Regions from separate parts of the Paenibacillus sp. FSL R5-0766 genome, predicted to be linked through region 1. Evidence: riboswitches for the same ligand, from Rfam matches in the RefSeq annotation. Region 1 holds a riboswitch; each other region holds the start of a gene.
What was found. Region 1 has a riboswitch for thiamine pyrophosphate ahead of tenA (thiaminase II). Riboswitches for the same ligand answer to the same signal wherever they lie in the genome.
Positions count from the first base shown of each region.

Region 2: it holds a riboswitch for thiamine pyrophosphate, as region 1 does, so the genes downstream of both, MKY66_RS02330 (ABC transporter substrate-binding protein) here and tenA (thiaminase II) in region 1, are expected to answer to the same signal.
Region 3: it holds a riboswitch for thiamine pyrophosphate, as region 1 does, so the genes downstream of both, MKY66_RS17635 (thiamine phosphate synthase) here and tenA (thiaminase II) in region 1, are expected to answer to the same signal.

Region 1 is NZ_CP150227.1:3,664,633-3,669,609, reverse strand. Features, by position in the region: gene MKY66_RS15810 (hypothetical protein) at 1-51, shown strand, start outside; gene MKY66_RS15805 (spore coat protein) at 63-359, shown strand; gene tenA (thiaminase II) at 546-1,232, opposite strand; TPP riboswitch at 1,346-1,443, opposite strand; gene MKY66_RS15795 (endo-1,4-beta-xylanase) at 1,650-4,322, opposite strand; gene MKY66_RS15790 (PRD domain-containing protein) at 4,620-4,977, opposite strand, start outside.
Region 2 is NZ_CP150227.1:494,984-499,960, reverse strand. Features, by position in the region: gene MKY66_RS02340 (hypothetical protein) at 357-791, opposite strand; gene MKY66_RS02335 (phospholipase D family protein) at 995-2,284, opposite strand; TPP riboswitch at 2,824-2,936, shown strand; gene MKY66_RS02330 (ABC transporter substrate-binding protein) at 3,158-4,198, shown strand; gene MKY66_RS02325 (MTH1187 family thiamine-binding protein) at 4,415-4,705, shown strand; gene MKY66_RS02320 (ABC transporter permease) at 4,705-4,977, shown strand, end outside.
Region 3 is NZ_CP150227.1:4,111,105-4,116,081, reverse strand. Features, by position in the region: gene MKY66_RS17655 (hypothetical protein) at 1-147, shown strand, start outside; gene MKY66_RS17650 (hypothetical protein) at 144-695, shown strand; gene MKY66_RS17645 (hypothetical protein) at 682-1,665, shown strand; gene MKY66_RS17640 (ABC-F family ATP-binding cassette domain-containing protein) at 1,804-3,354, shown strand; TPP riboswitch at 3,430-3,539, shown strand; gene MKY66_RS17635 (thiamine phosphate synthase) at 3,731-4,426, shown strand; gene thiO (glycine oxidase ThiO) at 4,444-4,977, shown strand, end outside.

The DNA of each region.
Region 1 (4,977 bases):
CAACAGCAGCTTCAGGAGCTCGGTGGAGTGCTGTCTAAAGCGACTGTATAGGAGATAAAAAAATGAACCCAATATTAGAACACATGACTGGTCTTAATACGCTGACCGATGACGTGATCGCAATGGATTTTTTGATGAACGCCAAGAGCGGTGTCAGAAACTACGCCATGGCTGTGACCGAATGTGCCACCCCCGAAATCAAACAAATTTTGATGAAACAGCTCGATGAAGCCATAGATTCTCATGAAAAGATATCAAATTACATGGTGCAGCATGGTTTATACCACCCTTACCATATTGCAGAGCAAATTCAGCTCGATCTGAAAAACATTCAGACTGCTATGAACATTCCGTCCTGACACCCTTTTTGATTTTAGCCAGAGACTTCAGAGAACAAAATGTCCCTGTGTCAAGAATTTCAACAATGAAAAAAGGCGGATACTATCCGCCCTTTTTTTGGCATCGTCACGAAACACGCTTATTGCAAGCGTTCCTTTACGTATTCTACTTATTTCTATCCTGAGACTGTTTATGGCCGCTGCTCTCTACTTTAATTGACTACAGTGAACATAAGGCTCCAGCCTCCATGACATCTCCCAAAAATCAAGCTCAAAGCGACTGCACATCACGAAAATATCTTCCATCCGTTGGTACGTGCCCTCGCTACAGCCTTCTAATAGCTTATCCGTTAACGTCACTAGGGATTGATTGTTGCTGTTGTATTCAGAGGAAGCATATCCTGTGATCCACTCTCCGTAAAAAGGATGATCAGCTGCGCCTGGCTTTTGGGCAAGGACTTGACCAATCTCCGCATAGCTCCATGAGCAGGCCAGAATGGATACAAGTACTTCTGCTATGCCACCCGCATGGGAAACAGAGAGCATATAGTTAGTATAGGCTGCATTTTTCAGTGCAGGTTTTACCTGGAAAACATGATCCTCTGTAATTCCTAATCTCTCCATATAAGAACGATGAATTTTCATTTCACCATTCAGGATGTTATCTACGTTTTTACTAAAAAACTGCATCAATTTGGGGTCGTGCGACTTGACAATACCTAGTGCAAATACACGGGCATAATCGTACAGGTACAAGTAGTCTTGCAGCAAATAATAACGAAATTGTTCAACCTGTAAAGAACCATCTCCGATCCCTTTAACAAAAGGATGCTCAAGACATTCCTTCCACACAGGCTGTGCTGCCTGATATAGTCTCTCTGAAATAGTCAACATGTGTTCCTCCAATTCATAATGTACGTATTTAAAAACAAAAAAACGAAACATCCATAGGATGTTTCGCAGACAAATACACTAAAACAAGGGGGTTCGCATGAGCTACCCAAGTACAGCGTTTCATCGTTGCATCCCTACGTTGGCATGATCCAAGTCAGGTAAGGTCGGTTTAACACCCTCTCAGCCGGTTAAGGCTCCCTCGCAAACGGTTGTATGTAGTTGATTACTTTCTTATTCCCATAAAAGAAAAAATAATATCCATTTAGTATATCAAGGGCTGTTAAATATAGTCAAGGCAGATTGTATCCTCCCTCATCACCTTCGGTGACGTATGTAAACGATGGAAACCATCGCAACAATGGTTGAGTTATAGCCACTGTTATGATGGTTTCTATTCTTGCAACTACTGCCGATGGTTTAATGCCCGAGTTTGTTCTTTCCGACAAAAGTGAGTATTCCGTACTGGGAAGTGTTTCTCCAGCTCTCATTGGTCGTATCATTCCATTTAGCTACGCTCTGCTTACCTCCGCCCTGGTTGTCGTTAATTTGAAGCTCGAAGCCGAGAACATTTCCTGTTTTGGGCGTCAATGATTGTAAATGAATTCTGGCTTCTACGAGATATCCTTTATTTGTTTTCTTCACAGCACTTACAAGGCGTCCAGGTGAGGCACCCCCTGCAAAGGTTCCTACATTGTCTGCACTGATTCTGAACTGGGCATCATCATATTGAAAATACGGTGTGCGCTGGTGATTCTCGTCCAGGAAAATCTCAACCGAATCCTGATCCCATGGGTTGATGCTGTCTGTAATGATGTTTGGATCAGTGACGTCGATCAGCAGGTATAGATACTCACCTGACCACATTGCGCGAGCCACTGCCTCTGCACCTTCGCTCTGGTTCAACCGTTTAACTTCAAATGGTGCAGCCTTATTCCATGATGTGTCTTTCTTCCCATCAATCTGAACAATCCCTTGTACAGCTTGTGCAGATTTGGGCATAGGGGCAAGCTGAATCACGCCGTATTTGCTTGTATCCTGTTCCTGAGATTGTGTTCGATCATTCCAGTACAGTGGATTATAAGGTTGTGTCCCACTTGTAGCGCCATCAGCCACACGAATATCCATGCCAACTTCATATTCTGAACCGACTTGGATACCACTCCATGGAATGGACAATTCAACCTGATATCCGGCTTTGGTCTCACGTACACGATATGAACGTTGCTCCGCACCCTCAACTTTGCCCGACCGCTTAATGATTACGTGTCGGTCATCTGCTTCATATGAAGTGGTCTTGCCATTATTGAGATCAACAAAGATATCTACTCTGTCATTCACATCTGCCTTCGCATCCTGAACATCCACGAGGATATACAGGTTACTATGATCCCATAAGGTGCGGAAACTGGCTGATCCCGAAGAGTCACCCTTCAGTGGAGTAGACACCGCTTTGTTCCAGAGCGGATCTTGTGACTGTTTTTTGATATCCGGTTTACCCGAAAGTGAGACGGCTCTCTGCGTCAACACAGGCAAACTGGATTCATCCACGAGTCCCCAGTATGCCTTTTTGGCCTTCAGGGCTGAATCAAACAGCATAGCCTGGTTGTTGTAAGACTTCTCATCTTGGAGTCCCCATAAGGTAACTGAAGAAATGTGGTCTTTGTGTTTTTTGTACAAATCCAACAGTTCCTTATATCGATACGCCTGCTTTACTGCAACTTCATCGGACATCTCTTCACCAAATGGAATTCCGCTATCCACATCCAGTTCCGTGATCTGAATATCCAATCCAAGTTCGGCGAACATGTTGATCGTTTTTTCAATTTCCTTGATGGGCGGGGATTCCAGGTTATAGTGGGATTGCAAACCCACACCATCGATGAGCCCTTTCTCTTTCAGTCGTTTGACCAACTGATACATATGCTCTCTTTTCTCAGGGATTTCCGTGAAGTATTCGTTGTAATATAATTTGGCATTCGGATCGGCTGCACGAGCGAATTCATAGGTTTTCTCAATGTAATCCGGACCGATTAGTTCATAAAAGGGACTTTTACGTAAACCGTTGGCATCACCATTGCTATCCGCAATCGCCTCGTTTACCACATCCCAGGCATAGATCTTACCTTTGTATCGGGTCATGACGGTTTCAACGTAATCCTGAATCCGGGCAAGTAGTAATTCTCGACTCGCAGGGTTACCCTGAGGATCCTTGAACATCCACTCTGCTGCATCAATGTGCCACAACAACGCATGTGCGCGTACGCCCATACCATGCTCCTCGGCGAACTGAACATATTGATCGGCTGCCTCGAACTCATAAACACCTTCGGAAGGAGACATGTACTTCGGCTTCATCTCATAGGTTGCGGTCAAGCTGTTAAAGTGCTTTGTGAGCAGTTTTCCATATGCGCCTTCCAACTGCCAGCGATACACCGCTGCACCAATGGGGAAATCATCTTGATACAGGTCCTCCAGAGACCGAATACCTTCTTCAATCTCCAGTTGCTCGGCCAGAGTAAATGATACATCATCCACATAGAACGATAACGTATCTACGCTATCTTCAGAGATGTAGGGTGTTTCGATGAACAAATTCAATTCAGTGGGATCATCGCTATACTGAAATTTTCCGGTGATCTTGTGCCATGTATTCCATTCTGCTTTGGCAATCTTCACGCTGCCGATCGGGTTCCAACTTTCGGCAGTTGTTTTTTTATATGTGGTGAGCTGTAGTGTTTGATCCGTGGTGGGCTCCTGAGTAAGTCTTACATATGCTGCAATTTCGTACTCTTGGTTACGCTTAAGCAGATCCTTCATGGAAAACATCGGTCCATGATAGGAACGCTCACGGTTGGCGACCAGCATGCTGGACTGACCTTCGTGTGCTTCCTGCTGTGTCACTGTCAGCCTTTCGTTACCTGTACGTGGAGTCCATCCCTGAAGTGTACCGTCTTCAAAGTTTGTGCTCAAATGACTTCCCTCCACTTCCGTAACTGCCTTGGCTGCATGTGAGACATTCGAAAATGGAAGCATGGCGAGTACCAGCACAAGAACCAAGGCCGTTATATTCCATTGACCTAACCGTTTCATACAATTCCTCCTCTTGATTTGGTCTAAGTATTTCTGAACGGATTAACATCCAGATAAATAGATTATAGTTGTTTAGATAGCGCTTACATATAATAAATTTCCAATAATTATAATAAAAAGTTATCAATTGGTAATTATGATTTTAGGAATCAGAAGTTCGTTAATCATGGAATATCAAAAAGCCGCTACATATTTGCAAAAATAAAAGACCGTTTCCCGATAAAATACGAGAAAACGGTCATAGTTAGAAAATATCTTCCCGAAAAAGAGTTAAGGGAATACAACTTTAACTTTGCTTTATAATCGTCCATCATCACCCTGTTCCTCCTGGACAATTCGAGCAATGTGAATCATCAAATATAATAATTCCTCGTTCGATATGGAGATGTCCAGCATATTCTGCACGTAGGTTTTGATCATCTCCGCGCATTTGTATTCAAGCGGATGCTCCTTCACCATGTGTTGAAATATAAAATCTTTCGCCGAATTGCCCAGACGCCCTTCTTGTAAACGCTGGATGAAGAATTGCAGATGTGTGACAAGTCTCACATAATGAATGGAATTTTTGTTCAATTGCATATCAAAGGTGTATTGTATCAGGTTAAAAATATCTTTTAACATCTTAACGGATTGCATTGTGCGCTCCATATTCTGC
Region 2 (4,977 bases), 3.2 Mb from region 1:
TGTCATGACCTGACGGTGGACATTTTTTTGTAGCGTTACTTTGTATAAAGAACCTAGCACACGTTATTTATCTGCATTTTAGGATATTTGAAATCTAACGAATCCTAGAGACGTTATTATAGATAATTATCTCAAATTCAAGGTCTCGTTGCAGTTTTTTATCATAATAACCCGCTGAGATTCGTTAGATTTTTTATTCCCTAAAAATTGGCCTAATAAGATGTTCTCGATTCGTTAGCGCTGTAATCGTGGTGGAAAGTATCCTATCTTTGCCTCAGATCACCTTTCATTACAGGTAAGAATACGATCTATTCATTTGCACACGATTGCCCAGGAAATACTTAGGGCCAGCCGAATCACACACTTTTGTTAACGACAGGCATTACGGGCCCGTTATCCTTGATGAATTTACCGAATACATATCGGACGAGCGGTCCCAGAATGATTAACTGATATGGAAGCGCAAGGCTGAAGTTACGAGCAATGGTATGGAGATACGTACGGAGTACGGATGACCCACTTAATTGATCAGCGAGATATGCTGAAACCATCCCATACAAGGACATGATCAGAACCATGCCAATCACCATAAAAAATGACATGGCGAGTACACCCAGAATTTTGTTGGACTTGTCAAAGGGTAAGGAAAAAGCAATCTTTCTCGCTATAGGTCCGACAATGAAGGACTCTACCACAAACGCGATGACAAAACATAATATGAATTGAAGCAGTATCTCAAGCGGGGACATCTTACCGAGTAACCCACTATGCCATAAATTGAATGTCATCATGACGACAACCATTCCTGTACACATCATTAATCCGAAAATAATTTGTTCCTTCTTGCTTGTTGGCAATTCTCTCATCCTCTCTGTTTACCTTCGTAATTATAGAGATGAGGAAACCCTCCACATAAGTGAACATTCTGTGAACAAATCTGATTTTTCCAAATTAAAATTTATGGAAGTAGCTATATCTAATAGCTGGTTCTTTCCTACAACAGAAATCTCCAGAGAAAAGACAGTTTGGATAAAGCTGTGATTGCCATTCGTTTGAAAACAGAGCCTTTCTGATTCGTAGATTCTGCTAGTTGCTCACCTTTATTCACACGTGTACTAAGTGTACGTTTGATATCCATAGCTTCTGTTAGTTCGTTGGCGAATGCAGAACCAGAAATGACCACAGCAGATTCGGTATTTAGAAAGGCGGATCTGGGATCAAGGTTATACGAACCAACCATGCTGAGGTAATCATCCATGACAAATGATTTGCCGTGTATGGAATAAGGGCCTTGGTATTCATAAATGGCCAGATTGGTATCAAGCAACCGTTTCTTAGAGCTTAAGTATCCCGCGAAAGCCAAAGGGTTAGGGGTCTGCTGGATTGAATTGGTTAACATGACCCATTCTGCTTTTGGATTCATCGACAGATGTACGGCTTTCTTCATTTTCTTGGTAGGAATGGCATATGGCGTCTGAAGGTACACTTTCGACTTTGCTTGATTGGCGAAATGAACAAATGCTCTCCACATGGTCGGGTCTTTATACAGCCTCTGGATTGGATTGTGAATGAAAGCGACGTGGTCGGAACGAAGAGCCCCTTGAGCCCATTCCTTCGGCAACACTTTAACAAAAGGATCGCTCTCAGCCTGAGCTTTTTTATATAACTCAGCCAGCTGATCCAGCTCTTGTAACCCCTTTGTATGATGCTGACGTTTGGCATGTTTTTCTGGTTTGGTGAATGGATGTTCCCATAACCGATCTATATATTTTTTCATTTCAACAACCGTGCTGTTTTTATTATGGTTTGGATTGTAAACAAGGACATCCCGATCGAATACATAGTCTTTTTTGGGTTGCAATGCCATGTATCTATCACCAATATTTTGGCCGCCAATGATGCCATATGTGTTGTCGACAAGAAAGATCTTGTCATGCAGACGGTTATGCCATGTCCATGGCATAACTATGTTGAGTGGTTCATAATACCTTAACTCCACATTGGGGTGAGCTGCAATGGCATCTGGAATATCACGCAATTCTCCGCGCATGTTGTGAAAAATCCCGTCTAAAATGATTCGAACATGAACACCCCGATCAGCCGCATCGAATAAAGCAGCAAAAAAGAGTTGAGATGTTTTTCCTTTTTGGATGGAGTAATAAGCCAGGTCGATGCTTGTTTTCGCCTCTCGAATGGTCTGGATTCTCACCTGACCGGATTGAAAGCCGTCCTCCAAGAGCAGTACGCGATCTGTCGTACTTCCTGCTGTTAACAATTTTTGCATATCCGTATTTTCAATAGTAGATGGAGACGGAACCAAAAATAAAAGGTAAGCTGTGAAAAAAACGTAGACACAATAGGACAGAATAATTGCGAATATGGTTTTAAGGATCATTCAGTACGCCCCCATATGTAAAAAATAATTATTTATATAGCAGTACTATCTCCTTTTGTATCTAAATTATGTTGTTTAAATGAAGCAAGCGTCTCCGGTCAAGGTCAAACGATCAAAAGCTGATCACTGAAATAGGGAAAGCAGCCCTGATGCGATGAGATATCAAACATCGGATTTGATCCAAGTTTTTGTTGGAAACCTTCCAGATCCTCAGCACTGAGGCTATGGCCCACTCGATGCTTTTGCAATCAGCCAGATTTCCTTATATGATTCGCCACGATAATTATTGAAAATAACACATCTAAACAGGCTGATATACATATGTATAACGGCCTGTTTGATAATTTCATACGTGTCCCCATCCAGTTCCTGACTGGACACGTTCCACCTGCTGGCCTATAATTACACCTAGTAATGCCCGTAACTTCATAGTTTCCCAGGGGAGTCGGAATTGGCCGGCTGAGAGTGTATCCCACCAAGATACTAACCCTTAGACCTGATCTGGATTATGCCAGCGTAGGAATCGGAGTATATCGAAATGGCACAGCCCTATGGCTGAACGCCACCTCTCTAACGCCTGCACGCGTCCCGGAATACGGGACGCTTTTTTAATGTTCTTTTATATAGCCAGAGAGCTAAAAAAAGTGACGTTATCCAGATCTCAACTGGTATAAATCTGTCGATTTATGCAAGATGATTGGATATGAAGCCAAGGAGTACCCCGGGCCAATCGGCCGGACATACCGAAGGAGAGAACCACAGATGAAATGGCGTAAAACGATGGGATTGTTGCTCTTATGCGTGCTTATGGTGACTGTAGCCGCATGTGGTGGCAAAGAAGCTGCCCCAGCTGGGCAGAACGGCAACACAAATACGGAAAGCAGCAACGAAGGTGACACTGCCGCCCTGAAAGATATTAAAGTGGTGCTCGACTGGACACCAAATACGAATCATACCGGCCTGTATGCGGCTGTAGATCAAGGTTTTTACAAGGCCGAAGGCTTGAACGTGGAGATTGTACAACCAGGTGCCGGTGGCGCAGATACGATGGTTGCCTCCAATGAAGTGCCTTTTGGCGTAAGTTATCAGGAGAGTGTAACTCAAGCCCGCACACAGGGTGTTCCATTGGTCTCCATCGCAGCAGTTATTCAGCATAATACATCTGGTTTCGCTGCTCCGGCGGATCGGAATATCAAGTCACCGAAAGACTTTGAAGGTAAAACCTATGGCGGTTGGGGTTCCCCTGTGGAAGAAGCCGTGATGCAATCCATTATGGAAGGCGACGGAGCTGATGTATCGAAAGTGAAAAATATTAACATGGGTGACGCTGACTTTTTCACCGCAGTGAAACGGGATATTGATTTTGCGTGGATTTTCTACGCCTGGACGGGTATTGAAGCCGAACTGCGCGGGGAACCAATCGACATGTTATATGTGAAGGATTATTCAGATGCATTGGATTACTACACGCCTGTCCTCGTAACCAACGAGCAGACGATCCAAAACGACCCCGAGTTGGTGAAAGCATTCCTGAAAGCCACCTCCGAAGGGTATCAATACGCAATTGATCATCCCGAAGACGCAGCAAACATTCTGATCAAGGCCGTACCGGATCTGGATAAGGAATTGGTACTGGCAAGCCAGAAATGGCTTAGTCCAAAGTACACAGATGACGCCCCGCGCTGGGGAGAACAAAAACAGGAAGTGTGGCAAAACTACACTGACTGGATGTTTAGCAAAAAACTGCTGGATGAACAGATCGATGTGAGCAAGGCATATACGAACGCGTTTTTACCCCAATAAAAATTGCTTAAGTTTAACTTTTTTACACAAGAACGAAGAGTGCAGAACCCATCTGAAGAAGCGAAGCGCTCACCTTTATCCCCGGATTTCCTCCATTAGAATTCATTAAAGAAATCCGGGGATAACAGTGATCGGAAGAGGGTACTGCAATCGGAGTGATAAGTGTAAACCTGGTTCAATTCATGCAATTTATCACGAAAGGAGCCGTGATCTCTCATGGCAAGCACATTACTTAGCATTCAGGTTATCCCGAAAACGCCAAATGGCGAGAACTCTTATCCTTACGTAGATCGCGCCATTGAAGTTATTCAGCAATCCGGCCTGAAATATCAGGTGAACGCACTCGACACCACGATCGAGGGGGAACTGGAGGAACTGCTGGAGGTTGTCCGTAAAATGCACGAGGTACTTGTGGAGGCTGGCAGCCCAAGCATCATCTCCCAGATCAAAATTGCCCATAGCCCTACTGGCTTCAGCATGGATACCCTGACGGAGAAGTATCGCTAATGCATGCCTATTTCAAAAGTGTATGGCCGCCCATTGTGGCGGTTATTCTCTTTATAGCGATATGGCAGGGAGCCGTCTCCCTCTTCCATATTGAGAAATGGATGCTGCCTGCACCGTCCGACATCGCCCGCGAAGCGGCAACTCAGGCCGAGCGACTTGGCATGCACGCCTCCGCAACCATTCAGTTAACGCTGATCGGATTCGCGGCTGGCACGGCGGTCGGATTGCTGATTGCGATGGTGCTGCATTTGGTCCCTTTTCTCAAGTCAGCC
Region 3 (4,977 bases), 450 kb from region 1:
GGGACTTCGTATGTGATCGATCCACTTGTCAGCAAAACAGCGACGATTCCTGTCCAGCTCGATGCCACCTACAGACCGGAGTTTATACGAAATGAAGCTGGAGAACTGCTCAAGATTGTTTTTTGGAAGGAGACCAGTGTGAATTGATTAATGCCGCGTCCAAGCTGCTTGCCGTATTGCTCGCAGTCCTTTTGCTCTATGTGTACCCAGCTGCTGAAACAGCCGATCGGCAGGATGATATAGCACGTATGACGGCTATTCAGAATGTAACACGTTTTGTTGATGCTGTCCGAACGAAAGGGTATATTTCACCTCGAATGTTGGCTGAGTTTGAGGAGCAACTGGCCCAGACGGGCAATGTGTATGAGGTGTCGATGGAACATTTACATAAGAAATATGTACCTCACTATACAGACCCGATGGACAATAACAGTTTTACCGGGACCTATGAGGTAGTGCAGGATGGATATTATGCAGCTCAGATTCGAGAGAGACTATTCCCATCCTCAGGTGTGATACCGGTTGATGATCCTGGCCGAAGATATACGTTGACCACAGGGGATTTTTTCACCGTGACGCTCCAAAATACAAATCGTACACCTTCCATGCTCATTCGTGAATGGTTGAGTGGTACGGCTCAGGCTTCAGCGGTATTTGTAACATACGGAGGTATGGTTCTCAATGAAGATTACTGAGCTTTCCATTGTATTCGTGCTGATCTTTTTCCCGCTTTTCTGGATCATCTCACTCCATACGCAAGATGCCGAGGAGGCTCAATATCTTGGTCAACGATACAGATCTGCACTTCAAACTGCAGTCATGGATGCAGGTGCAGTCATGCATCAGAATGAGAAACAAAATGATGAAGCGGGTTATGATTCAACCAAGTTTGTTAAAGCGGACAAAGAGCTTGCCTTGTTAACATTTACTCAGACGATGGCTTTGAATATGGGGATTCAGGATGATCCCGCAGCTATTCGAAACATGTTTAATTACATTCCTGCCGTGGTTATTCTGGATTATGATGGCTATTATATGTTGTCCACAGAAACAGAGATGACGGGTAACCTTGAAGATTCTTTCAGGCAAGTGTGGAGCCCCAAGAAACCTTATACATATTCAGATTCTAATGGTAACAGTATTAACTTTACACTGGACGACTACGTATATGCCTATGACGCAAACGCAGGGAAATGGATTGAAGGATTTCAAAAAGAACTGGCCTCAAGCGCACAGATTCCTTTACTTCAGAATACCAGCGTATTTGAGCAAGTTAGACAAAGCCGGATTGTGACTACTGTGCAGGATGATCTGGCTGATGTGATTAACCGCCATAATGAGTTTGCCAGAAAGAACGGTATTTCCTATACTTTTACGATGCCCCTGATTGCGCAGGAAGAATGGTACAACTCCATTAACGATATAGGGATTATGGCCTTTATCCAAGGTATAGGTGTGGGTGACCAGAAGATCAACAATTATGCGATCGGTGGAGGCAGACTTGTGAAGAAAACGGCCATCGTAGGTGGGGTAGATCCTTTAACGGGTATCAGGTACTATTACCCCTCCACATGTGGTAATGGTTACCGTGCTGAAGAGGTGTTCACAGACGCAAGACAAGCAGCTGCACAAGGCTATTTCGAATATAAATGCTCTAATCGTTAGGTTAGCCTGTATGACAAAATCATGTAAGAGGTTCCTGAACTGTTTACATTACTTTCAGAAAAGACTGGACCTGTGCTAGAATAGGGTTTCGGAACAATAACAAAAGTAATGTCTAATAGATAGGAGCAACCTCATCTTATGAGTTTATTGTCAGTAGAGAACGTAAGTCACAATTTTGGAGATCGCACGTTATTTAAAAATGTATCGTTTCGTTTACTTGCCGGAGAGCGCGTAGGACTTGTTGGTGCCAATGGTGTGGGTAAATCCACATTAATGAACATCCTTACCGGTAAATTGCTTAAAGATAGTGGAAAAGTGGAATGGACACCTAAGGTCCGTTATGGATATCTGGATCAGCACACGAAGCTTACCCCAGGCAAAACCATTCGTGACGTGCTTAAGGATGCATTCCTTCCGTTGCTTGAATTGGAAAAAGAAATGATGAATATTACGGACCAGATGGCAGATGCAGATCCAGATAAGCTGGAGCAGTTGCTGGAAGAGATGGGCGATATTCAGGAACAACTGGAACAGGGCGACTTTTATCTGATTGACGTAAAAGTGGAAGAGATGGCCAATGGTCTTGGTTTATCCGCAATTGGTCTGGATCGAGATGTCGCAGCTCTAAGTGGTGGACAACGTACCAAGGTGCTTCTTGCCAAGCTTCTGCTTGAGAAACCTACAGCTCTTTTACTGGATGAGCCGACCAACTATCTGGATGTAGAGCACATTGAATGGCTGTCACGTTACCTGAAGGACTACCCACACGCGTTTCTCTTAATCTCCCATGACACGGAATTCATGAATGAAGTCGTAAATGTCATTTATCATTTGGAATTTGCCAAATTAACGAGATATGCAGCGAACTATAACAAGTTCCTCGAGATGGCTGATATGAATAAAGCCCAGCATATTGATGCATACGAGAAGCAGCAAGAGTACATCAAGAAACAGGAAGATTTCATTCAGCGTAACAAGGCACGTGCTTCAACTTCAGGTCGAGCGAAGAGCCGGGAGAAACAGCTGGACAGAATTGAACGTATTGATCGTCCAGATGAAGCAGCTAAACCAACGTTCAAATTCAAGGATGCCCGTGCGAGCAGCAAAACGGTCTTTGAGGGCATTGATTTTGAAATTGGATATACGTATCCTTTGCTGCCTAAGATGACAATGACAATCGAACGTAGTGAGAAAATTGCTATCGTAGGTTGTAATGGTGTGGGTAAATCGACACTGCTGAAAACTATCCTGGGCAAAATATCTCCACTTAGTGGAAAGACCTTTTTGGGAGATTATCTCGAAACGGCCTATTTTGAGCAGGAAGTTCGTGCTGGAAATATCACGCCGATTGAGGATGTCTGGAATGAGTTTTCACATTTGACCCAGAATGAGGTCCGAGGACATCTCGCTCGCTGTGGGTTGAAAAATGAGCACATTACCCGTCCGCTTAACATGCTGAGTGGTGGAGAGCAAGCCAAGGTTCGTTTATGCAAACTCTTGATGCGTGAAAGCAACTGGATTCTATTCGATGAGCCGACAAACCATCTGGATGTCACAGCTAAAGCGGAGTTGCAGCGTGCTTTGCAAGAATTCAAGGGAACGGTGTTACTGGTATCTCATGAACCTGATTTCTACGAGGGTTGGGTCACCAAAACATGGAATGTCGAAGAATGGTCTGAGAAAAACTAGACGATTCAAGACAATGTTTAACAGAAATGACGGTGACAAAAAAATCCGTCTATGGTAACATAGGCTACAACTTCATATGAACACTAGGGGGGCCGCACGATGCGGCTGAGATGGAAGAATGCGATTCCGGACCCTTTGCACCTGATCTGGATCATACCAGCGTAGGGAAGTGGCGAGCGCGTTTCAGTGAATGACGTGAGCAAACGGCAATTCGAAGGATTCAACCGTCTGTTTAACGAATTGAAACATGCAGTTGCGTGTATAACGTTAAGGCTATAGAGTCTATAGCTTTATTGCACGAAATGAACTGTATGTATCAGTCAGTCATCTGGTCCTATAATTAATACGCAGCCACTCCCCTACGGGAGTGGCTTTTTTGTGTTTTCATAGCATTCATGTCTGGAAGGAGATGAACAGTACGGTATTTTCTCATGAACATGTACACGGATCATTTGAACTGCATGTTGTATCTACGGGTGCAGGGGATCAAGCATCTTTTGTAAAAGCTGCAAAGAACGTGTGGCCTTGGGTGGACTATATTCACATACGAGAGAAACAACTCTCGTGGCAACAAAAGATCGCTTGGGCTGAAAGTCTGCGTGGTGTTGGCGTTCCATCTTGTCGTATCGTTATCAATGGTTCAGAGCTGCCTTCACAGAATGACATCCATGGCGGTGTACATTGGGGGCAAGATGCAATACGTAACTATAACCCTGCAGCTATAAGCAATGTGCAGCGACTTCGTCTGGGTGTATCTGTTCATTCAATCGATGAGGCAAAAATCGCTGAAGAACGGGGAGTCGATTACCTTTTCTTCGGGCATGTCTACTCAACCAACAGTAAGCCTGATCTTGAACCAAGAGGATTATATGCTCTGGCTGAAGTGTGCTCTGGTGTCTCCATTCCTGTCATGGCGATTGGGGGTATCGAACCGGGAAACATTCACTCTATTCACTCTGCAGGCGCACAGGGAGTCGCTGTGATCTCGAATGTATGGGCGAGCGATTCCCCGGATCGGGCGGCTGCATTATTAAGGCAGGCTATCGTTGGTACAGAAAGTTTGAGCCGCTGAATCAAGGAGATGAGCTGATGAAGAAGATCATTACTGATAGACCGGATAAGGTTCATGCCGAAACCATTATTGTAGGTGGAGGCGTCGTTGGTTGTGCCATTGCTTATGAGCTTGCCTCTCGTGGACAAGATGTACTGTTGGTAGAGCGTTCAGCAATCGCGGGAGGAACTTCGTGCGCCGCGGCTGGAATGCTGGCAGCAGACAGTGAAGATTTTGCTCATCCTTTGATGGCTAAGCTTGCCAGGCAGAGTAGACAGTTACTTACCGAGCAACAGGTGCTGATGGCTACACTCAGTGAGGTAGAGACTGGTCTGCAACGCCAAGGATTCCTAACTCCTTTTCGTTCATACAGTGAATTAAGTAGTTATAAGGACAATCGGAAGTCTGCGTTGTCTACTTCTGCTGATGAGGTGTGGTGGGATCGTTCCGTTGTGCAGCAGGAGGCATCATGGCTTAACAGAGATACGTATGGAGCCTATTACAGACCTTACGAGAGTGAAATTCTCCCAGTCCACCTAACGAAGGCATACGCCGAATCCGCTCAAGCAATG